One region of the Pseudomonas sp. MDT1-17 genome, then DNA from elsewhere that is predicted to be linked to it. Evidence: predicted binding sites of a transcription regulator. Region 1 holds the regulator's gene; each other region holds the start of a gene.
The links. The regulator FliA, encoded in region 1, starts transcription of late flagellar genes. The targets are predictions, from matches to a motif close to CTAAAGTTTNNNNNNNNNNNGCCGNTAA.
Positions count from the first base shown of each region.

Region 2: a site for FliA is predicted at 4,157-4,184, ahead of ACYZTX_RS24670 (flagellar protein MotY). Genes of this name have one in related genera too.
Region 3: a site for FliA is predicted at 4,581-4,608, ahead of ACYZTX_RS26350 (methyl-accepting chemotaxis protein). Genes of this name have one in related genera too.
Region 4: a site for FliA is predicted at 3,934-3,961, ahead of flgM (flagellar biosynthesis anti-sigma factor FlgM). Genes of this name have one in related genera too.

Region 1 covers NZ_JBUBVM010000001.1:2,238,327-2,244,204, forward strand. Annotated here, with positions in the region: gene flhA (flagellar biosynthesis protein FlhA) at 1-720, shown strand, start outside; gene flhF (flagellar biosynthesis protein FlhF) at 732-2,060, shown strand; gene fleN (flagellar synthesis regulator FleN) at 2,176-3,006, shown strand; gene fliA (RNA polymerase sigma factor FliA) at 3,003-3,743, shown strand; gene ACYZTX_RS10385 (chemotaxis response regulator CheY) at 3,911-4,282, shown strand; gene ACYZTX_RS10390 (protein phosphatase CheZ) at 4,305-5,093, shown strand; gene ACYZTX_RS10395 (chemotaxis protein CheA) at 5,147-5,878, shown strand, end outside.
Region 2 covers NZ_JBUBVM010000001.1:5,316,336-5,322,213, reverse strand. Annotated here, with positions in the region: gene grxD (Grx4 family monothiol glutaredoxin) at 1-309, shown strand, start outside; gene bfr (bacterioferritin) at 498-971, opposite strand; gene ACYZTX_RS24690 (bacterioferritin-associated ferredoxin) at 1,171-1,389, opposite strand; gene ACYZTX_RS24685 (peroxiredoxin) at 1,693-2,295, shown strand; gene rnt (ribonuclease T) at 2,370-3,047, opposite strand; gene pyrC (dihydroorotase) at 3,044-4,090, opposite strand; gene ACYZTX_RS24670 (flagellar protein MotY) at 4,250-5,158, shown strand; gene ACYZTX_RS24665 (argininosuccinate synthase) at 5,288-5,878, shown strand, end outside.
Region 3 covers NZ_JBUBVM010000001.1:5,696,337-5,702,214, forward strand. Annotated here, with positions in the region: gene ptsP (phosphoenolpyruvate--protein phosphotransferase) at 1-381, opposite strand, end outside; gene cra (catabolite repressor/activator) at 683-1,678, shown strand; gene ACYZTX_RS26345 (TatD family hydrolase) at 1,682-2,461, shown strand; gene ACYZTX_RS26350 (methyl-accepting chemotaxis protein) at 2,462-4,492, opposite strand; gene ampE (regulatory signaling modulator protein AmpE) at 4,741-5,577, opposite strand; gene ampD (1,6-anhydro-N-acetylmuramyl-L-alanine amidase AmpD) at 5,574-5,878, opposite strand, start outside.
Region 4 covers NZ_JBUBVM010000001.1:5,039,498-5,045,375, reverse strand. Annotated here, with positions in the region: gene ACYZTX_RS23380 (glutamine synthetase family protein) at 1-684, shown strand, start outside; gene ACYZTX_RS23375 (MFS transporter) at 755-2,149, shown strand; gene ACYZTX_RS23370 (flagellar brake protein) at 2,215-2,961, opposite strand; gene ACYZTX_RS23365 (flagella synthesis protein FlgN) at 3,054-3,521, opposite strand; gene flgM (flagellar biosynthesis anti-sigma factor FlgM) at 3,570-3,896, opposite strand; gene flgA (flagellar basal body P-ring formation chaperone FlgA) at 4,094-4,855, opposite strand; gene ACYZTX_RS23350 (chemotaxis protein CheV) at 4,938-5,870, shown strand.

The DNA.
Region 1 (5,878 bases):
GAGGCGGTCTGGATCGAAATCAGCCAGCGTGCCCAGGCGCAATCCCTCGGTTACACCGTGGTCGATGCCAGTACGGTAGTGGCAACTCACTTGAACCAGATTCTGTACAAGCATTCGAGCGAGTTGATCGGTCACGAAGAAGTGCAGCAACTCATGCAATTGCTGGCCAAAAGCTCGCCTAAACTGGCCGAGGAGCTGGTACCTGGCGTGGTGTCTCTGTCGCAGCTGCTTAAAGTTTTGCAGGCTTTGCTGGCCGAACAGGTGCCAGTACGGGACATTCGCAGCATTGCCGAGGCCATCGCCAACAATGCCGCCAAGAGTCAAGATACTGCCGCGCTGGTGGCCGCCGTGCGCGTCGGCGTATCCCGCGCAATCGTCCAAAGCATTGTAGGCACTGACTCCGAGCTACCAGTGATCACCCTGGAGCCAAGGTTGGAACAAATATTGCTCAATAGTCTTCAGAAGGCAGGACAAGGCTCGGAAGAGGGCGTTCTGTTGGAGCCAAGCATGGCTGAAAAACTGCAACGCTCGTTAATCGATGCGGCGCAGCGTCAGGAAATGCAAGGTCAACCGGTGATTCTGCTGGTAGCCGGTCCGGTTCGCGCGATGCTGTCGCGATTCGGCCGATTGGCAGTCCCGGGTTTGCACGTGTTGGCGTATCAGGAAATTCCTGACAACAAGCAAGTGACCATCGTTGCGACAGTAGGGCCCAACGGCTGAGGTAGTGGTTTATGCAAGTTAAGCGTTTTTTCGCCGCCGATATGCGTCAGGCCATGAAACTGGTTCGTGATGAGCTGGGCGCTGATGCCGCCATTATTGGCAACCGCCGGATCGCCGGTGGTGTCGAGCTGACGGCTGCCCTGGATTACAAATTGTCGGCGCTGGCCCCGCGCGTTCCGAACATGGAACTCGAAGACGAACTGCGCAAGACCCAGTCGCGGATCGTTACCGCCCAGGCCGAACTGAGCCTGCGAGGCGAAGGCGAGAGCGACAAGAGCACCAATCGCCAGTTGTTCGCCGGCCTGCCACTGACCGCCGCCGAGCCGCTGATCGAACCGACCTGCGCCGAACCCCGTCGCCCTGCACCGGCCGCTGCGCCAGCCTCCGGTGGTGTGGACCCGCGGGCGTTCGACTCGATGCGTTTCGAACTCAACAGTTTGCGCGAACTGATGGAAGTGCAACTCGGCTCCCTGGCCTGGAATCAGCTGCAAGGCAGCCGTCCGGCCCAGGCCAATCTTTGGCGTCGCCTGCAACGCATCGGCCTGTCCGGCCCGTTGTCGCGCGATTTGCTGGCGCTGATTACCGATATTGAAGAACCTCGTCAGGCCTGGCGCATGTTGCTGGCGCACCTGGCGCGGATGATCGCCACACCGGAAATCGAGCCGCTGGAAGAGGGCGGTGTGATTGCCATGGTCGGCCCTGCCGGCATGGGCAAGACCACTACGCTGGCCAAGCTCGCCGCCCGCTACGTGCTCAAGTACGGCGCGCAGAATATCGCGCTGGTGAGCATGGACAGCTACCGTATTGGTGCTCAGGAGCAGCTCAAGACCCTTGGCCGGATCCTCAATGTGTCGGTGACTCACGTCGACCCGGGCCAGTCACTGGTGCAGGCGCTGGAACCCTTGCTGCGCAAGCGCGTGGTGCTGATCGATACCGCGGGCCTTCAGGCCAGCGATCCGGCACTGCGCATGCAGCTCGAAAGCCTGGCCGGTCGTGGGATCAAATCGAAGAATTATCTAGTGTTGGCAACCACCAGCCAGAAACAGGTTCTAACAGCCGCTTATCACAGTTACAAACGCTGCGGCCTCGCCGGGTGCATCCTGACTAAACTGGATGAAACGGCAAGTCTGGGTGAGGTGTTGAGCCTGGCCATCAGTCATGAATTGCCGGTGGCCTACCTGACTGATGGCCCGCGGATTCCGGATGATTTGCATCTGCCGCGTCGTCATCAGTTGGTCAGTCGCGCCGTCAGCGTGCAAATGCAGGAAGAACCCAGCGAAGAAGCCATGGCTGACATGTTCGCTGATATTTACCACAGCCCGACCAAGCAGGTCGGCTGAGGTATTAATGAACAGTTTTTGTACCTACATCGATGGTCTGCCATGCATTGTTCATTTTTTGAACGCGCAGCCAGTAATGTGGCCTCCGTCAAGTAAGACAAGGTAAAGAAAATTCATGGGCAGCATGCATCCCGTACAGGTGATCGCGGTGACCGGCGGCAAAGGTGGCGTCGGGAAAACTAACGTGTCAGTGAACTTGTCCCTGGCTCTAGCTGAGCTCGGCCGGCGCGTCATGCTGCTGGACGCCGATCTGGGGCTGGCGAACGTCGACGTCCTGCTGGGACTGACACCCAAACGTACGTTAGCCGACGTGATCGAAGGCCGCTGTGAGCTGCGCGACGTACTGTTGCAGGGCCCTGGCGGCATCCGCATCGTCCCGGCGGCGTCCGGCACACAGAGCATGGTTCATCTGAGCCCGGCCCAACACGCCGGCCTGATCCAGGCGTTCAGCGATATCGGCGACAACCTCGACGTATTGGTGATCGACACCGCTGCGGGCATTGGCGACTCTGTCGTCAGTTTCGTTCGCGCAGCGCAAGAAGTCTTGCTGGTGGTCTGCGACGAACCGACTTCGATCACGGATGCCTACGCACTGATCAAATTGCTAAACCGCGATTACGGCATGAACCGCTTCCGCGTCCTGGCCAACATGGCCCAGAGCCCGCAGGAAGGTCGCAACCTGTTTGCCAAGTTGACCAAGGTCACGGATCGCTTCCTCGACGTCGCCTTACAATACGTCGGTGCGGTGCCTTACGACGAAAGCGTGCGTAAGGCCGTGCAGAAACAGCGCGCCGTCTATGAAGCCTTCCCGCGTTCCAAGTGCTCCCTGGCGTTCAAGGCCATTGCACAGAAGGTCGATACCTGGCCATTGCCTGCCAACCCGCGTGGGCACCTGGAGTTTTTCGTCGAGCGCCTCGTGCAACAAACGGCAGGACCGGTGCTATGACAGCCAGCGGCTACAACCTCTACAAGAAATCGGCACGTGACGCGCAGTACGAGCTGATCGAGCGTTACGCGCCACTGGTTAAACGCATTGCCTACCACTTGCTGGCGCGTCTGCCGGCCAGTGTCCAGGTCGAAGACCTGATCCAGGCCGGGATGATCGGCCTGCTTGAAGTGTCGACCAAATACGACGCCAGCAAAGGCGCGAGTTTCGAGACGTACGCGGGCATTCGAATCCGCGGCGCGATGCTCGATGAAGTACGCAAGGGGGACTGGGCGCCACGTTCGGTCCACCGCAATACCCGGATGGTCAGCGACGCCATTCGCTCGATTGAAGCTAAAACCGGTCGTGACGCTAAAGATCACGAGGTTGCGGCCGAACTCCAATTGAGTCTCGACGATTATTACGGGATTTTGAACGACACCCTGGGCAGCCGGTTATTCAGTTTCGACGATCTGTTGCAAGACGGCGAACACGAAGGGCTGCACGAGGATGGTGCCAGTGCTCATCTCGAGCCGTCGCGCGACCTGGAAGATGAACGCTTCCAGATGGCACTGGCGGACGCGATTGCCAATTTGCCGGAGCGTGAGCGACTGGTGTTGGCGCTGTACTACGACGAAGAGTTGAATCTCAAGGAAATCGGTGAGGTCCTGGGGGTCAGCGAATCTCGGGTCAGCCAGTTACACAGCCAGTGCGCGGCCCGTTTGCGGGGGCGTTTGGGGGAGTGGCGAGCGCGCTGAAGGCAGTGTGGGGACACTGCGAACGCGGCTGGTGGGGTGTTGAACCGCACGGGTCCCGATCTGTTGTGCTCCAGACAGTCATTGAGTGCTTTGCCGGATTGATTGAAATGGCGCGTCCAGGTGCTGGGCGCGTTTAAGACTGCTTGGAGGTCGAATTGAACAAGAACATGAAAATCCTCATCGTTGATGACTTCTCAACGATGCGGCGGATCATAAAAAACCTGTTGCGTGACCTTGGGTTCACCAACACGGTCGAGGCTGACGACGGCATCACTGCCATTCCGGTTCTCAACAGTGGCAGCATCGACTTTCTGGTAACAGACTGGAACATGCCTGGCATGACCGGTATCGATTTGCTGCGCCACGTGCGCGCCGATGAAAAGCTCAAGCACCTGCCGGTGCTGATGGTGACCGCTGAAGCCAAGCGTGAGCAGATCATCGAGGCAGCCCAGGCCGGTGTTAACGGCTATGTGGTCAAACCCTTTACGGCCCAGGCGTTGAAAGAAAAAATCGAAAAGATTTTCGAACGCATCGGTTGAGAAACTGCGCCACGGGGGAGCTATGGAGCATATCGAAACTTCACAGGGCGATTTCGAGTCGACCCTGAAAAAACACGCTGTCGAACTGGTCGAAAGCCTTGAAAAAGGCAGGTTCGGCGACGCCGTGCAACTGATCCATGAGCTCAACCAGACCCGTGACCGCGGCCTGTATCAAGAAGTGGGCAAGCTCACTCGCGAGCTGCATAGCGCGATCGTCAATTTCCAGATTGACCCGAACATGCCACAAGCCGAGGAAGTGTCACAGATCACGGATGCCACCGAGCGTCTGGGCTATGTGGTCAAGCTGACCGAGGCCGCAGCCAACCGCACCATGGATCTGGTGGAAAACGCCACACCGCTGGTCAACGGCCTGAGCAATGAAGCCCAGGCCTTGAGCACCGATTGGGGACGGTTCATGCGTCGCGAAGTCGGGGCTGAAGAGTTCCGCGAACTGGCCCGGCGAGTCGACGGTTTCCTGACACGCAGCAGCGAAGACAATCGCGTGGTGTCGAGCAACCTCAACGACATTCTGCTCGCTCAGGATTACCAGGACCTCACCGGTCAGGTGATCAAGCGTGTGACCCAATTGGTCACCGAAGTTGAAAGCAACCTGCTCAAGCTCGTGCTCATGGCCAGTCAGGTGGACCGCTTTGCGGGCATCGAACATGACCGTGAAGCGATGCTGGCTGAAAAAGATCCGCAAAAACATCTCTCTCAGGGTGAAGGTCCGCAGATTCATGCCGATAAAAGAGAAGACGTTGTGTCCGGTCAGGACGATGTGGACGATTTGTTATCCAGCCTAGGATTTTAGAGTTTTAGCATTTTAGGTTTTTTAGGTTTTTAGACCTCGGGAGCACCCCCTTAATGAGCTTCGGCGCCGATGAAGAGATCCTTCAGGATTTCCTGGTTGAGGCCGGCGAGATTCTAGAGCAACTGTCCGAACAGCTGGTCGAGCTTGAAAGCCGACCTGATGATGCGGACTTGCTCAATGCAATTTTTCGCGGTTTTCACACTGTAAAAGGAGGCGCCGGCTTCCTCCAGCTCCACGAGCTGGTGGAGTGCTGTCACATCGCCGAGAACGTGTTCGACATCCTGCGCAAGGGTGAGCGTCGCGTCGACTCGGAATTGATGGACGTGGTTCTCGAAGCGCTGGATGCGGTGAACGGCATGTTCACCGAAGTCCGCGAGCGCAGCCCGATCACGGCGGCCACGCCTGAATTGCTTGCCGCTCTGGCCCGTCTGGCCGAGCCGCAAACTGCTGAAGCCGCACCGGTTGCCGAAGTGGTCGAGACACCGGCTGCTGACAGCGAGTCGGGCGACATCACCGATAACGAATTCGAACAACTGCTGGACTCGCTGAACGCCGTCAAGGCGCAGGCCGAGGCCCCGGCGGCTGCTCCGCTGCCAGTGGGTAATGCCGCTGCCAGCGACGAAATCACCGATGCCGAGTTCGAGTCGTTGCTCGATCAGTTGCACGGCAAAGGCCAGTTCGCCGTCGATGCGGTAGTCCCTGCGCCCGCCGCACCGGTTGCCCCGAAAGCGGCAGGCGACAGCTCCGATATCACCGACGACGAGTTCGAAGCACTGCTCGATCAA
Region 2 (5,878 bases), 3.1 Mb from region 1:
GCTAACAACACCATTCTGCTTTACATGAAAGGCTCGCCGAATGCCCCGCAGTGTGGCTTCTCCGCGAAAGCCGCGCAGGCCGTGATGGCGTGTGGCGAAAAGTTTGCTTACGTGGACATCCTGCAGAACCCGGAAATCCGCGCCAACCTGCCAAAGTACGCCAATTGGCCAACCTTCCCGCAACTGTGGGTCGGTGGTGAGCTGGTCGGCGGTAGCGACATCATGACTGAAATGTCGGCTGATGGTTCGCTGCAGTCCACGATCAAAGCGGCTGTTGAAGCGGCTGCTGCCAGCAAGACTGAAGCCTAAGACGATTGGCTCCTGTAGGAGCTGTCGAGTGAAACGAGGCTGCGATCTTTTGATCTTCAGTAACTAAAAAGCCCCGCTCCTCGAAAGAGGAACGGGGCTTTTTATTGCGCTTGATAAGTTATGTCGATGTCGCTGCTGCCATCGCCAGGATCGCAGCCTCGTTGCACTCGACAGCTCCTACACAGCTCCTACTCTTCGCCCATCTGCGATTGCAGATAGTTCTCAAGACCGACTTTATCGATGAGGCCCAGTTGAGTTTCCAGCCAGTCGATATGTTCTTCTTCGGATTCAAGAATATCTTCAAGCAGTTCGCGGCTGCCGAAGTCGCCAACGGTTTCGCAATGAGCGATAGCGACCTTGAGGTCGGCATGACCGGTTTTTTCAATACGCAGGTCACACTCAAGCATTTCCTGGGTGTGTTCGCCGATCTGCAGCTTGCCCAAGTCCTGGACGTTCGGCAGGCCTTCAAGGAACAGGATGCGCTTGATCAGCTTGTCCGCGTGCTTCATCTCGTCGATGGATTCGTGGTATTCGTGCTTGCCGAGCTTGTTCAAACCCCAATCTTCATACATGCGCGCATGCAGGAAATATTGATTGATCGCGACCAGCTCATTGGCAAGGATCTTGTTGAGATGCTGGATGACTGTAATGTCGCCTTTCATGATGGGGTCCTGCCCTGTATTAGCTGTCTATAAGGCAGAGTTTGAGCCGCGTAGTTAAGAGTGTCAAACCTAAGTTATTGAAACTTAAGTGAAAATTAATCGGAATAAGAATGTTTGTGTTCCGCGTCTAGAGCGTAAGCGATTGATTTTCAGACATAAAAAAACCGGACATTAAGTCCGGTTCTTTAAAATAGGGTAATTACGCGGCAGTAAATTCTACGGGGTAGGGAATCGAGGCCTGAGCCGATTGCAATTTGGTCAGGGTCTCGCGGACCACTTCTTTGGCAAGGCAGGCACATTTGCCGCATTGGCTGGCTACGCCGGTGGCCTGACGGACTTCTTTATAGCTGCAGCAACCTTCATAGATTGCATCGCGGATTTGACCGTCGGTGACGCCAGTGCAGAGGCAGACATACATAAGTGAAAACCGTCGCTGGTTGTGACTCAATTGCGATGGATCTTAATGTTAACGAGAATGATTGTCAAAGTGGTTTCTGAAAGCTTTTGTCGGGGGCTGACGAACGGTTTCTCCTCAGCGTCGATCACAAGGAAGATCTGTCGACAGCATTTCCCCCGGCAAAAAAACCGTTAAGGACAGGCCAAAAACGCAGTGTATGATGGCCGGTCCTTATGAAGCGGGTTCGTGTCACAGGGCTGTCGCCTGAAGGTGACAGGCTGATGCGAGCCCAGTTCTTCACGTTTTTACACCAGGAGATATCCAATGAGCGTACTCGTAGGCAAACAAGCCCCTGACTTCACCGTACCGGCCGTACTCGGTAATGGCGAAATCGTAGACAGCTTCACCCTGTCGTCGGCCATCAAAGGCAAATACGGCCTGGTGTTCTTCTACCCACTGGACTTCACCTTCGTTTGCCCGTCCGAGCTGATCGCTCTGGACAACCGCATGTCTGACTTCAAGGCACGCAACGTTGAAGTGATCGCCGTTTCGATCGACTCGCACTTCACCCACAACGCCTGGCGCAACACCCCGGTCAACAATGGTGGTATCGGTGAAGTCCGCTACACCATGGCTGCCGACCTGAAGCACGAAATCGCCAAGGCCTACGACGTTGAGTCCGAAGGCGGCGTGGCTTTCCGTGGCGCATTCCTGATCGACGACAAAGGCGTTGTCCGTTCGCAGATCATCAACGACCTGCCGCTGGGCCGTAACATTGAAGAGCTGATCCGTCTGGTCGACGCTCTGCAATTCCACGAAGAGCACGGCGAAGTTTGCCCTGCCAACTGGAAAAAAGGCGACAAAGGCATGACCGCTTCGACCGAAGGCGTCGCGGCCTACCTGACCGAGAACGCTGCTGCGCTGTAAGGCACGTTTGAGGCATAAAAAAACCGGCCGTTGAGGCCGGTTTTTTTTATGGGCGGGATAAACCCGACGACAGATCAGTCGTTGTAGTCTTCCCAGCCGCCCATTTGTTTCCAGCGATTGACGATGCCGCAGAACAACTCGGCCGTCTTCTCGGTGTCGTAGCGAGCCGAGTGGGCCTCACGACCGTCGAAGTCGATATCGGCTGCCTGGCAGGCCTTGGCCAGTACGGTTTGGCCGTAAGCCAGACCGGCCAGGGTTGCTGTATCGAAGCTCGAGAACGGATGGAACGGGTTACGTTTCATGTCCAGGCGTGCAACGGCGGCGTTGAGGAAACCCAGATCGAAGCTGCTGTTGTGCCCGACCAGAATCGCCCGTTTGCAACCATTGGCTTTAAGCGCCTTGCGGATGCCGCGGAAGATATCGGTCAGCGCTGTTTCCTCACTCACTGCCATGCGTAGCGGGTGATCGAGTTTGATCCCGGTGAATTCCAGCGCGGCCGCTTCAATGTTTGCGCCTTCAAAAGGCTCGACACGGAAGAAATAGGTGTGATCGGGGAACACAAACCCTTTTTCATCCATGGCGATAGTGGTCGCGGCAATTTCCAGCAACGCGTCAGTGGCAGAATTGAAACCACCGGTTTCAACGTCGACAACGACTGGCAGGTACCCACGGAAGCGTTCAGCCATCGGGTGGCGCGAACCACCTCCACCGCCTTGACCTTCCTGTTCGTCGTCGAAATGGTCTTCACTCACGCGTGTTCCTCCAGCAGGCGCCAGCGCAGTTTTTCACCGGCGCGCAGCGGGATTACGGTCAGCTCGCCAAATGGCAGGCTGGTTGGGGCGGTCCACTCATCGCGGACCAGGGTGATGCGATCGGTGTTCACCGGCAGGTCGTAGAAACGCGGGCCGTTCAAGCTGGCAAAGGCTTCGAGCTTGTCCAGCGCGTTGCGTTGTTCGAAGGCCTCGGCATACATCTCGATCGCTGCATAAGCGGTGTAGCAACCGGCACAGCCGCATGCTGCTTCTTTGGCGTGCTGGGCATGGGGCGCCGAGTCGGTGCCGAGGAAGAACTTGTCGCTGCCGCTGGTGGCGGCGTCGAGCAGGGCTTCCTGATGGGTGTTGCGCTTGAGGATCGGCAGGCAATAGAAGTGCGGCCGAATCCCGCCCACCAGCATGTGGTTGCGGTTGTACAGCAGGTGATGCGCAGTGATGGTCGCGCCAACATTGGCCGAAGCTTCGTTGACGAACTGCACGGCGTCGGCAGTGGTGATGTGTTCGAACACCACTTTGAGCGTCGGGAAACGCTCGACCACACGGCGCATGTGCTCATCGATGAAGATTTTTTCGCGATCGAACACGTCGACATCGCCACGGGTGACTTCACCATGAACCAGCAAGGGCATCCCGACTTCGGCCATGGCCTCGAGTGCAGGGAAAATCTTGTCGATGCTGGTGACACCGGAGTCCGAGTTGGTGGTCGCGCCGGCGGGGTACAGCTTGGCGGCGTGAATGAAACCGCTGGCCTTGGCCTCGCGAATTTCTTCGGGCTGTGTGCGGTCAGTCAGGTACAGCACCATCAACGGTTCGAAGCGACTGCCGGCCGGGCGTGCAGCGAGAATCCGCTGGCGATAGCCGTCGGCTTCAGCGGCGTTACGCACCGGAGGTACCAGGTTGGGCATGATGATGGCGCGACCAAAGGTGCGCGCGACATCCGCGACTGTATTGGTCAACACAGCACCATCGCGAAGATGAATATGCCAGTCGTCGGGACGCAGCAGGGTCAGGCGGTCGGACATGAGGGGATTCCAGGCGGGTCAAACTGAGGGGAATGCTACCGGAAAAGACTCTCTCAGGCACTCGCTATCAAGTTTTGCAGGAAGCTTCCGATATCCAACAGGTATGCCGTAAACATGTGTGTGTCGGTCTTTTTGTTGTAGAAGCCAGTGGAGCCTCCCGTGCGCCAGCGTTATTTAGCCTTGCTCAGCGTATTTGCCAGCCTTCCTGCGATGGCGCTCACTTTCCAGACCCGTCTGGAAAGCATCGAGTGGACGGTCGAAGGAGACAAATTCGAGTGCCGCCTGACTCAGCCGATCACCGATTTTGGTTCCGGTGAGTTCGTGCGCCGCGCTGGCGAGCAAGCGACGTTTCGTCTGAAGGCCTACAACGCGATGATCGGCGGCGGTTCGGCGACCTTGCTGGCGGCGGCTGCACCCTGGCAGCCAGGGCGTGGCGACATTAACCTCGGTTCCGTGCGAATCGGCAGTGGCAATGTGCTGTTCAACAGCTCGCAAGTACAGGCCGGGCGTTTGATCAGTGGCTTGATGGATGGCCGCAGTCCGGTTGTTCGACATTACTCTGGCGATGGCCGGATGTCGGAGGTGCGTCTGTTGCCGGTCAAGTTCAGCCAGGCCTTTAACGACTACCAAGGCTGCGTAGCAAAACTGCTGCCGAAGAATTTCGAGCAGGTCAAACAATCGCAGATCGGCTTCCCCGGCGAAGGCATCGATCTCGACGCGCAGGCCAAGACTCAATTGCAAGTGATGCTGGAATTCATGAAGGCCGACCCGACGGTCAACCACATCGAACTCGATGGCCACTCCGACAACAGCGGCAACCGCCTGACCAACCGTGACCTGTCGCGCCGCCGGGCGCTGGCGGTCATGGACTACTTCAAGGCCAACGGTATTCAGGAATCGCAGATCACCCTGCGCTTCCACGGCGAGCGTTATCCGTTGGCGCCCAATACCAACTCCACCAACCGGGCGAAGAACCGTCGGGTCAATGTGCACCTCGCGCGGGTTGCGCCCACCGAAGAACCAGCCCCTCAGGCCACTGCATCGGCAAGCGCCGCGTCGACCTCCTGAACCCGCCGTCACCGTCGCCCACTCGACATAATCTGTCGCTTCGTCGTCATAAGCTGTCGCGCCTCTGTAAATTATTCTGCATGACCGGTAGACTTGACGGCTTTCCGTAGAACCCCGTGGAGTAATGGCATGGCGGACGTAAACAAGGTCGTTCTGGCGTATTCCGGCGGCCTGGACACTTCGGTGATCCTCAAGTGGCTGCAGGATACTTATAACTGTGAAGTCGTGACCTTCACCGCTGACCTGGGTCAGGGCGAAGAGGTCGAACCTGCACGCGCCAAGGCACAGGCCATGGGCGTGAAAGAGATCTACATCGACGACTTGCGCGAAGAATTCGTGCGCGATTTCGTTTTCCCGATGTTCCGCGCCAACACCGTTTACGAAGGCGAGTACCTGCTGGGTACTTCCATCGCTCGTCCGTTGATCGCCAAGCGCCTGATCGAAATCGCCAACGAAACCGGCGCAGACGCCATTTCCCACGGCGCCACCGGCAAGGGCAACGACCAGGTTCGTTTCGAACTGGGCGCCTACGCCTTGAAGCCAGGCGTGAAAGTGATCGCTCCGTGGCGCGAATGGGACCTGCTCTCGCGTGAAAAGCTGATGGATTATGCTGAAAAGCACAACATCCCGATCGAGCGTCACGGCAAGAAGAAATCCCCGTACTCGATGGATGCCAACTTGCTGCACATCTCCTATGAAGGCGGCGTGCTGGAAGACACC
Region 3 (5,878 bases), 3.5 Mb from region 1:
GCGCAGCGCCTGGCCCAGGTCGGTTTCACCGAGGGCACGGGTCAGCAGCTGCAACAGGCGCAGGTGTTCGTCGGATTTGGCCGCAATACCAATTGCCAGGTAGACGATCTGACCGTCCCCCCAATCCACACCCTCGGGGAACTGCATCAGCCGCACGCCGGTGGAAAACACCTGATCGCGGGTTTCCGGCGTACCGTGGGGGATGGCAATACCTTGACCGAGAAAGGTCGAGCCCTGTACTTCGCGCGCCTGCAACCCGGCGAGATAACCCGCGTCCACCAGGCCATCGGCGACCAGATGCTGGGCCAGCAGGTGCAACGCTGCGGACTTATCCACAGCCGACTGGCCCATGGATATCTGCTCTATAGTGAGCTCGAGCATGCTTTCTCCTTTTTTGCGCCTTGTGACGCCAGGTATTGTTTTGAATGATTCAGCTTAGGCGCTTAGGCAAACCTTTTCAGGGGCAGTTTTGGCGGTTTCACGGCAGAACCGACAATGCAGCCTATAAGGTAGAAAACACGCTTGCTGAAACGTTTAATCTAGAATGATTGGCACGTTACTCGATAATGTCTCATCCTTGAAGTCCAATTGTCGGATGTGCTGCGACAATGGTCGTCTGCCTGAATCGGGTAGGATTGGCGAAAATGTCGGGCAAGCTCGAAAAAAACAAGGAAATCCCGGGTTGAAACTCAGTGATATCGCCCAGTTGGCCGGTGTGTCCGTTACCACCGCCAGCTATGTCATCAATGGCAAGGCAGAACAGCAACGTATCAGCAGTGCCACCGTCGAGCGCGTGCGCGCGGTCGTCGAACAACATGGCTTTACGCCCAATCCCCAGGCTGCCGGGCTGCGCAGTCGGCACACCCGCACCTTGGGTTTCATTCTGCCTGACCTGGAAAACCCCAGTTACGCACGAATCGCCAAACTGCTGGAACAAGGCGCCCGGGCTCGCGGCTATCAGTTGCTGATCGCCAGTTCCGACGATGCGCCGGACAGCGAACGGCAGTTGCTGCAACTGTTCCGGGCTCGACGCTGCGATGCGTTGATCGTTGCCAGTTGCCTGCCGGCCGGCGATGACAGCTATCGCCAATTGCAGGCCAAGGGCACCCCAATCATCGCGATCGACCGGGTCATGGAGCCTGAGCATTTCTGCTCGGTGATCAGCGATGACCGCGAGGCCAGCCTGCAACTGACCCGCAGTCTACTGGACCCGCTGCCCAAGCAGATCGCACTGATCGGCGCACGCCCCGAACTGAGCATCAGCCAGGAGCGGGCGGCAGGTTTTAAAGAAGCCTTGGTCGGATTCAAAGGCGAAGTGCTGATCGAGCACGGCGAGTCGTTCAGCCGTGAGTGCGGCAAGCAATTGATGGACGAATTGCTACAGCGTCTGGGCCATTTGCCGGATGCGCTGGTGACCACGTCCTACGTGCTGCTTCAAGGCGTGTTTGATGCCCTGCACGATGTCCCGCTGAAAACCCGCCCGCTGCGCCTCGGCACCTTCGGCGACACGCAGTTGCTGGATTTCCTGCCGCTGCCGGTCAATGCCATGGCCCAGCAGCATCAGCTCATCGCCGATAAAGCCCTGGAACTGGCCCTGGCCGCCATTGAACAATCGGATTACCAACCCGGCGTGCAGGCCATCGCGCGGACCTTCAAGCAGCGTATTCGCCAGGACTGAACCGTGGAGCTGATAGACAGCCACACTCATCTGGATTTTCCGGACTTCGACGAGGATCGCACGGCGTTGCTGGCCGAGAGCCGCACCCTCGGGGTGCGGCGGATGGTGGTGCTGGGGGTTTATCAGGGCAACTGGCAGCGTGTCTGGGATCTGGTGCAAAGCGATCCCGATCTGCATGCGGCGTTCGGTTTGCACCCGGTGTATCTGGATGCTCATCGCCCCGAGGACCTGACGGCACTCAGCGACTGGCTGACCCGTCTGGCTGGCCATCGGCAGTTGTGCGCCGTGGGCGAGATCGGTCTGGATTACTTCATCGAAACCCTCGATCGCGCGCGCCAGCAGGCGTTGTTCGACGCGCAGCTGCAACTGGCGGCGGACTTCAATCTGCCAGCGCTGATCCATGTGCGACGCAGCCATGCGGCGGTGATTGCCACGCTTAAACGGTTTCGCTTGAAACGCGCGGGGATTATTCATGCCTTCGCCGGCAGCAAAGAAGAAGCCCGCGAATACATCAAGCTCGGTTTCAAACTGGGCCTGGGCGGTGCCGCAACCTGGCCTCAAGCCCTGCGCATGCACCGTGTGCTTGCCGACTTGCCGCTTGAGTCGGTGGTACTGGAAACCGATTCTCCGGACATGGCGCCCGCCATGTTCCCCGGCCAACGCAACAGCCCGGCTCATTTGCCGGCGATCTGTTCTGCGTTGGCCGGGATCATGGCGATCAGCCCCGAGCAATTGGCCGCAGCCAGCACGGCCAACGCCTGTGAGCTGTTCAACTGGCGTTGATTACACCCGAAACGCGCTGATCAGCTGCTTGAGCTCCACCACCTGAGCCGACAACGCACGACTGGCATCTTCGGTCTGGTGCGCCCCTTCGGCGGTGCGTTCACCCGCGCGGTTGATCTCGACAATATTCTGGTCAATGTCGTGAGCCACTGCTGTCTGTTGCTCCACCGCGGCAGCGATTTGCTGGTTCTGATCGACGATCATGCCGACGGCGCCGAGGATGTTCTCCAGCGCTTGCTGAACCTTCTCCGACTGCCCCACGGTGCCGTTGGCCATCTGATGACTGGTACCCATCGCCTTCACCGCAGCGCCGACACCACTGTGCAGCTTGGCGATCATCTGCTCGATTTCTTCGGTCGATTGCTGGGTGCGCTTGGCCAATGTCCGGACCTCGTCCGCCACCACCGCAAAACCACGGCCCTGCTCACCGGCGCGAGCAGCTTCGATGGCCGCGTTGAGCGCCAGAAGGTTGGTCTGTTCGGCGATGCTCTTGATCACCTCCAGCACACGGCTGATGGACTGGCTGTCGCTGGCCAGTTGATTGATCACCAGCACCGACTGATCGATTTCAGTGGCAAGGGCGGCGATGCTGCCCTGCTGAGACTCCACCAGTCCGCGACCACTGATGGTCTCGTCGTTGACGCTATGGGCGCTGCTGACCGCTGCTGCGGCACTGCGGGCCACCTCAAGCGAGGTGGCCGACATCTGGTTCATGGCCGTGGCGACCTGTTCGATCTGAGTGCGCTGCCCCGCCACCGCCTGGTTGCTCTGGGCGGAAACGGTCTCCACCTGCCCGGCCTGGCGCTCGACCTCACTGACGGTCTGGCCGACCCGCTCGATCAAGTCATGGATTTTCTTCACGGTGCCGTTGAACACCTCGCCCAACTCGCCCAGTTCATCGCGACTGTTCGCGCTGAAGGTCTGCGTCATGTCACCCGCCGCCACCTTGTCCATCACTGCGCCAAGACGCTTGAGGGTGGTGCGGGTCGAGGCGTAGAAACCGCCGTAGAGGTAAAAAATCAACACAAACACCACCGACAACGCCACAGCCTGCAAGACCATGTGGGTGCGGTTCTGCTCCAGTCGCTGTTGTAACTGGATGCCGAGAAAACTCAGGGTAGCTTCGTTGAGTTGGTAGGTCTGGTCCATCAGGCCTGTGACCTGATCGTAAAAGCCCTGCCACGGCGTATCGAGCGTATCGGCCATCACGACCTGTTCTTCGAACAGTTCACTGGCCTTTTTCAACGACGCCTTGCTGCTATCGGCCTGAACAGCCAGGGTTTCCCGTGCTGCTTTGCTGGAACCCAGCGCGTCCTGCAACTTCAGGGCATATTCGGCCTGCAGTTTTTCGATCTGCGCCAACAACTCATCAAAACGGGTACTCGATGCCGAGTTGAGAAAGCCCTGCCCCAGCGAAAAAGAGCCCATCGCCCGGCCTTCACCCAGAATTTGGGTAACGGGCGGGGTGACATTGGTAATGAGTTCGCTCAGCTGGCGCATGTCGCTCTGGGTGTCGCGGCTGAGGCCAGCCTGACTGGCGATGATCTGGCTGAAAATCTGCGCATTGCCGAGCAGCTTGCCGATCATTCCGCTTTTACTTTGCAGGGAATTTTCCGCTTGCTGGACCTTGAACGCGGCGATCATTTCATCGCGCTTACTATCAAAAACGATGATCTGCTCGGGGTCAGTGGTCATCGCCGTCAGCCCTTGCAAACGGCTCAGCACACTTTGCCCCAGGCTGCTGATCTGCGACTCGACATTGCCGGCCTTACCGGATTGACCGAGCGTGACGTTGATCTGCACCAGATTGTTCAGGGTTTCCAGATCGCGCCGTAACGAAAGACTGCTGCCCAAAAGGTCGAGACTCTGCAGTTCGACCTGGGTGCCCTGGAATTCACGATAGGAATCGCGCACCAGATAGAAATTGGTTACCAGCATCGGCACAAGGAACAGCACGCTGATCAGGCTGAACTTCATGCCAAAGCTCAGGCGGTTCATCAGCGCGACAGCGGGATAGAGCAAGCTCTTCACTGGAGGTCTCCCTTTGATTTCTTATTTTTATTGGCAGGCGCGGGTCGACAGCAGATAGCCACTATTCGGCGCTAACTGTGTATAGCTTAAATCGGCGGGAGGTTTTGTAACTTAAGGTTAACGACACGGCGCACGCGGTCTTGTAATTGGATGGACTCGCCCAAGCCGAGGCGTCAATGCGCCACGGTGGCAGTCTAAACAGCCAACGACAGCGAGGGCGAGTCCATCCAATTACAGGATTGGTGTAATCAGGGAAGGACAGTCCACAACGCAAAACCGGCGTACCAGAGCACCGCCGCACGCAGCAACAGTTCCCAGATCCGGTCGAGGCTGTTGATGCCGTCAGGCCCGACCACCGGCGCTGGAATTTCACCGGCCACCAGTCCGACCTTCTCGATCAATTGGGCGGCGCTGATGTTCCAGTTCAGCAGTTCATGCAACATCACCCGGCTGACCGCGACAAAGTTGCCGACCAACGCAAAACTCGCCGCCAGCAGACGCACCGGCACCCAGTCGAACGCATGACGCAGTTGTGCGGCGCGTTCAACCACGGCCGGGTTCTGCCCGTGCTCTTCGGCCAGGGCCAGCAGTCGATAGCTCAGGGCTGCGACCGGACCCAGCAGGAAGTACCAGAAAATCACCGCGAAAAAGCTCTGATAAGCCTCCCACAGCAGATGCCCTTCGACCCGTTCCAGCAGTTGTTCGCCGCTATCGGCGCAAATACCCAGGTCGCGTTCCGCCACATGAGCGGCAGCTTGCAGGTCTTCCCGGCGCCAGGCATCGCGAAACGGCCCGAGACCGGCCAGCAGATCACCGCGGCCCAAACTGTAAATCACCACTAGCAGGTGCACCGGCAACGCCAGCAGACCGTAAGCCACCGGGTCCAGCACCAGCAGCAGCAAACCCAACAGTGCGACTGGCAACAAAACCAGGATCACCAAGATCAGCCACGGATTTTTCGCCAGACGCGGATTGACCTCAAGCTTGTTCAACTCGCGGACCCAACCGCCATCGCGCTGAACCCGATGGCGCAGGGCCGAGAACTTCTCGATCCAGACCGCCAACAGCAACACCAGAAAACTCATTGTTGTTCCTCTTTTGCCAGGGCAGCGCGATAGCGTGCCCAGTCGAACGCGGGTCCCGGGTCGGTTTTACGCCCGGGTGCGATGTCGCTGTGCCCGCAGATGCGCTGTGCGGTGATGGCCGTGAAGGCGCTTTGCAGCTGCCGGGTCAGGGTCGTCAATGCTTGATACTGAGCGTCGGTGAACGGCAGATCATCCGTGCCCTCTAGTTCGATGCCCACGGAAAAGTCGTTACAGGTTTCCCGCCCTTCGAAACTCGAAACGCCGGCATGCCAGGCACGCTCAAGACAAGAGACAAACTGAG
Region 4 (5,878 bases), 2.8 Mb from region 1:
CAGACCTTCCTGTTCAAACATCTGCTTAAAGAAGTCGCGCTCAAGCATGGCCTGACCGTGGTCTGCATGGCCAAGCCGCTGGCACACACGCCGGGCAGTTCGATGCATATTCACCAGAGCATCGTCGAGATCGGCAGCGGGCGTAACGTGTTCAGTGACAAGGCCGGTGAGCCGACCGCGACCTTCCGTCATTTCATCGCGGGTCAGCAGGCCGGCATGGCGGATTTCACCGCGTTGTTTGCGCCGAACGTGAACTCTTATCAGCGCTTGTGCCATCCCTTCGCATCGCCGAATAATGCCTGCTGGTCCCACGACAACCGTGCGGCCGGATTGCGCATTCCGGCCAGTTCGCCCGCCGCTCGTCGGGTCGAGAACCGCTTGCCGGGGGCCGATGCAAATCCGTACCTGGCGATCGCCGCCAGTCTTGCCGCAGGGTTGTATGGCATTGAACACAAACTGGAGCCGAGCGAGGCGATCCAGGGCGAATTTGAAGTGCCGGATAATCTTTCGTTGCCGTGTACCTTGCATGCCGCCATTGAGCGTCTGAAACGTAGCCAATTGGCGAAGGAACTGTTTGGCAAGGAGTTCATCGAAGGCTACGTCGCTTCGAAGACCATGGAGTTGACCAGCTTCTTTGATGAAATTACTCCCTGGGAGCGCCGTGTCCTGGCCGCTCAGGCCTGACGTTCTATCGTCTTCGGGCTATCTTTTCAGATAGCCCGATTCTCACTGCAAGGAGCCGCTCGGAACGCCGATGCGCCAAATCTGGAAACCCTTTCGAGCGCTGTATTTTGCCTCGCTGATGATGTTGATCGGCTCTGGCTTGCTGAGTACGTACCTGGGCTTGCGCCTGGCGGCCGATAATGTCGACAGCCTGTGGGTGGGTGCGTTGATGGCGGCCAACTATTTCGGCCTGGTGCTGGGCGGCAAGATCGGCCATCGGCTGATTGCCCGGGTCGGGCATATTCGAGCCTATTCGGCTTGCGCCGGGATTGTCGGCGCGGCGGTGCTGGGCCATGGCCTGGTGGACTGGTTGCCCGCTTGGCTGTTTTTGCGGGTCATTGTCGGCCTCGGCATGATGTGCCAGTACATGGTCATCGAAAGCTGGCTCAACGAGCAGGCGGAAGCCAAGCAACGTGGCATCGTCTTCAGCGGCTACATGATCGCTTCATACCTGGGGCTGGTGCTGGGTCAACTGATTCTGGTCATGCACCCGTCGCTGGGCCTTGAGCTGTTGATGTTGGTCGCCCTGTGCTTTGCCCTGTGCCTGGTGCCGGTGGCCCTGACCCAGCGGATTCACCCGGCGCCGTTGCACCCGGCACCGATGGAGCCACGTTTCTTTATCAAGCGCGTGCCGCAATCGTTGAGTACGGTGCTGGGGGCGGGGCTGATCGTCGGTTCGTTCTACGGTCTGGCGCCGCTGTATGCCTCGCAGCAAGGCCTGTCCACGGAGCAGGTCGGTCTGTTCATGGGTAGCTGCATTTTCGCCGGTCTGGTGGTGCAGTGGCCGCTGGGTTGGCTGTCCGATCGTTATGACCGCGCACTGCTGATCCGCTGTTTTGCATTTAGCCTGGCGCTGGCTGCATTGCCACTGGCGATCATTAAGCAGGTGCCGCTGGAGGTGCTGTTCATCGCCGGTTTCCTCTGCTCGTTAGTTCAGTTCTGCCTGTATCCGTTGGCGGTGGCGTTTTCCAACGACCATGTCGAGGGTGATCGTCGGGTGTCCCTGACGGCGATGCTGTTGGTGACTTACGGTGTCGGCGCCAGTATCGGACCGCTGGTGGCCGGGGTGTTGATGAAGCTGTTCGGCAGCCAGATGCTCTATGCCTTCTTCAGCTTCTTCGCGCTGGTGCTGGTGTGGCGGATTCGCCCGAAAGCGGTGACCAACTTGCATCAGGTGGACGACGCACCGCTGCATCACGTCGCTATGCCGGACAGCATGTCGAGTTCGCCGTTGGTGGCTTGTCTTGACCCGCGTGTCGATGAACAGGTGGTGCAGGACCAGATGCAGAACCCGATCAACCCTGAGCCTGAGCCTGAGCCTGAGCCTGAACCTGAACCTGAGCCTGAGCCTGAGCCGGAAACCGATCCGCCGCCCGAAGACCCTGATGCACCCCGTGAGCAAAGTTTCACTGAGGCCAGGCCGTAAATCGAAGGCATAAAAAAACGGGCAGTCACCGCAAGGGACTGCCCGTTTTCTATTGAAGCGTCGTATTACATGTCGTCTTTGTCGAAGCGTCGTGCTTCGCGCTGAAGCTGATAGACGAACCGTTCGACCTGGCGCTGCACCAGCCCGCTCATGTTGTGAAAGCGAACGCCGGCGAAGGTGGTGGAGATCCTTTCTTCGAAGTGCAGGTAACGCAATTCGACCGGTGCCGTCATGTTGCCAAAGGGCAGGGCGGCGACGAAGCGGTCGTAGACCTGACCCAGTTGCAGGCTGCCCGTGATGTCGCCTTCGAAGCGCAACTTGCAGCCGGTGGCCGAGATGTCCAGGAGCTTGCCACTGATCGGCGACTTGAGTTTTTCACCACCCAGATCGACGTTGACCAGTTGTGCCAGCTTCAATGCAGCACGGAATGCATTTCGGCGCTGATGGTAAACAACCTCGCTGGGAAGGGCGCCGCGATAGCAGCGACCGCCACCGGATTCATCGATGGTCATCGGGCCGTTGCTTTCCCAGGCAATACGCACGCCGTCGTGAAAGCCTTCTACCTTGAACGGTTCGCCGGCCAGCAGGAAACGTTCACCGTCGCGGGGAATCATTTCGTCCAGGGCCATCATGTTGCTTTCACGGTCAAGGTCCACCAGATAGCTCTGGAAGCGCTGGCTGCGCTCATGGAACGTGATGATCAGCGGATCATGGCTGTCTTGCAGCTGGCGCAGGTTGCCGGAGATCTCCAACGGCGTGGTGAGCACCTTGGGTGGCTGCGGAGCATCTTCCGCGCTTAAGGCATTGAACACGGTTCATCAATCTCCAGACAAAATATGACTACGGCTGGCCAGCATATTGCCAGCATGTTACGCGTCTTGATAGTGCTCGCTTTTCAGCAGGCTCAAGCCTGACTGAGCGGGCGTGGCTTCGCAAGCATGGAGGTTGATCCGCGTGCATCATAAAGCGCTGGCGGCTCACCGCCGTTGAGGATTTTCAGCTGATTGGCCGTCGCGGCCTGTTGCACCAGGATCGACTGGCCATTCTTGACGTTGGCCGCCTGGCACTGCGCCAGGAGATCGGTCAGCACATCGCTCTGCTCCAGTAACTGGTCGCCAATACTCGAATGGCTGGCAAGTTGCTCCAGGCCGTTGCGGTTGGTCGGCAGATTGAGGCTGGCGAGAATTTCACTGCGCTTGCGGCCATGCTGATCGAGCAAAATGATCAATGCCTGTTTCTGCGCCAGAATTTCTTCGAGCAGTGGCATGTCGCGACCGTGCAAGGCGAGGGACTCGGTTTGCAGTAACTCCAGCAAATGCTGGGCTGGAGCGAAATCGTCGGTGATCAGTTGCAGTAAATTAGAGTCGTGCATGGCTGGCCTTGGGTTTTAAGCGTCCAAAAGCCTGGCGCGGGCCTTGGCCTAGCGCTGGGCTTCGAAGTTGAGCAGTTTGCTGGCTACACGGTTGCTGTCGACTTTGTAGCTGCCATCGGCAATCGCTGCTTTCAACTCGGCCACACGGGCGTTGTCGACGGCAGGCTGATCGCGCAGCTTGTCAGTGACCTTCTGCAACTGTTGAGCCTCATTGCTGAGATGTACCGATTCCCCGCTTTTGGCGGTACCGGCCTGTTCGGCCGGGGTATTCAGCGGCGCGGATTTGCCGGTTTCGGCGGTTTCCTTCGCGGTGCTGGTACGTGTACTGCCGGTAAGTGACGGGGAACTGTTTAAACGGCTGAAATCGATGACCATGATAAAAAAACCTCTGGGTATTTGGACGCTTGCCATGTTTTCGGCCATACCCGGAAAAACTTTAGGCCCATTTATCAATGAGCTTGCGCGCGTCAGCGCTTGCCCTGCATGGGGCACAGTTTAGGCAACAGTCGAGTGGCGCGCCACATCTTAGGCAACAGTCGAGTGGCGCGCCACATCTTCACAAACAGAGCGTTCTACATGGCCACTTCCACCTGGCCGGGCGCGGTGACTTGCGCCTTGATGACCCGCTGGGAGTTGAGGTTTTTCACCCGAATCTGTTCGCGCAGGCCGCCGTTGGACAGCGCTTCACCCGGCATGCGTACGCTGAGCGTACCGCTGCGGGCGGTAATCACCACCTGGTCGCCCTTGCTGATGACTTCTGCCTGTTCCATGTGCACCAGGGTCATGACCTGATCGGCGACCATTGGTCGGGTAAGTTTATGCCCGATCGCCTGATCGACAGAAGTCAGGTAACCCTGGTTGATCAGGCTGATGTCACGCTCGCGCAAGGTCACATCGTCGGGCTCGACGATACCGGCGCGCCGCAGCGGGCGGGTGGTGGTCACAATGTCGCGAAACAGGCGCACTTGAGCGGGTACGAAGACGGTCCAGGGCGACGCGCCCTCGCAGCGAACCTTGACCGTAACCCGGCCCAGCGGCTTGGCCGGGCTCTCCAGGGACGCTGTCAATTCCTTGTCGCACATGGGCATCCGCAGTCGCGGATCAAGCTGGTTGACCTGGATTTCGTAGCGGCCTTGCGTTTGACTGGTCGCCAGATAGTCTTCTACGGAGAATTCAAGAAAGCCCTGAGTGACGCCGATAAGCATGTCAGGCAAGGTAACCGCGTCAGCAAGGGCAGGGCTGCCAGCGTTGAACAGGCAAACGGCCGACATCGCGCACAGTAGTGTGCGAGCGTTTGATGTCAGGCGTCGGAAAAATGTCGGTTCTGTGTTCATAAGAGTTAAAAAGCAAGCGCCGTGCCGTTTAGTGATGAATGCGCGTCGCAACACACTTAAGCGTTGGTGTAGGAGTCTGTGCATGGCTGGGGTAATGGATGCGGTAAACCAGCGCACGCAACTGGTAGGGCAAAATCGCCTTGAGCTGTTGTTGTTCCGTCTTGACGGCCAGCAGCTGTATGGGATCAACGTGTTCAAGGTTCGGGAGGTGCTGCAATGCCCCAAACTGACGCTGATGCCAAAATCCAGTCCTGTCGTGTGCGGTGTGGCAAGTATTCGGGGGGCGACCATTCCGATTCTTGATCTGGCGATGGCGACCGGCTCCGGTGCGCTGAAAGATCAAAGCAATCCCTTCGTGATCATCACGGAGTACAACACCAAGACCCAGGGTTTCCTGGTGCGATCGGTGGAACGCATCGTCAACATGAATTGGGAGGAGATTCATCCGCCACCCAAGGGCACGGGACGCGATCATTACCTGACGGCTGTGACTCGGGTCGACAATCAGTTAGTCGAAATCATCGACGTCGAGAAAGTGCTGGCAGAAGTGGCGCCGACACCGGAAGCGATTTCCGTCGGCGTGGTGGATGTCGAAACCCAGCACAAGGCGTTGTCCTTGCGGGTACTGACGGTCGATGACTCGTCGGTGGCGCGCAAGCAGGTGACCCGTTGCCTGCAGACGGTCGGTGTCGAAGTGGTGGCGTTGAACGACGGTCGGCAAGCGCTGGATTACCTGCGCAAACTGGTCGACGAGGGCAAGAAGCCGGAAGAAGAGTTCCTGATGATGATTTCCGACATCGAGATGCCGGAGATGGACGGGTACACCCTCACGGCCGAGATCCGCAACGACCCTCGCATGCAAAAGCTTCACATCATCCTGCATACTTCGTTGTCGGGTGTATTCAATCAGGCGATGGTCAAGAAGGTCGGTGCCGATGACTTCCTTGCCAAATTCCGTCCTGATGACCTGGCATCCCGGGTAGTCAACCGGATCAAAGCAGCAGACATCAGCTAAGGGCCTTC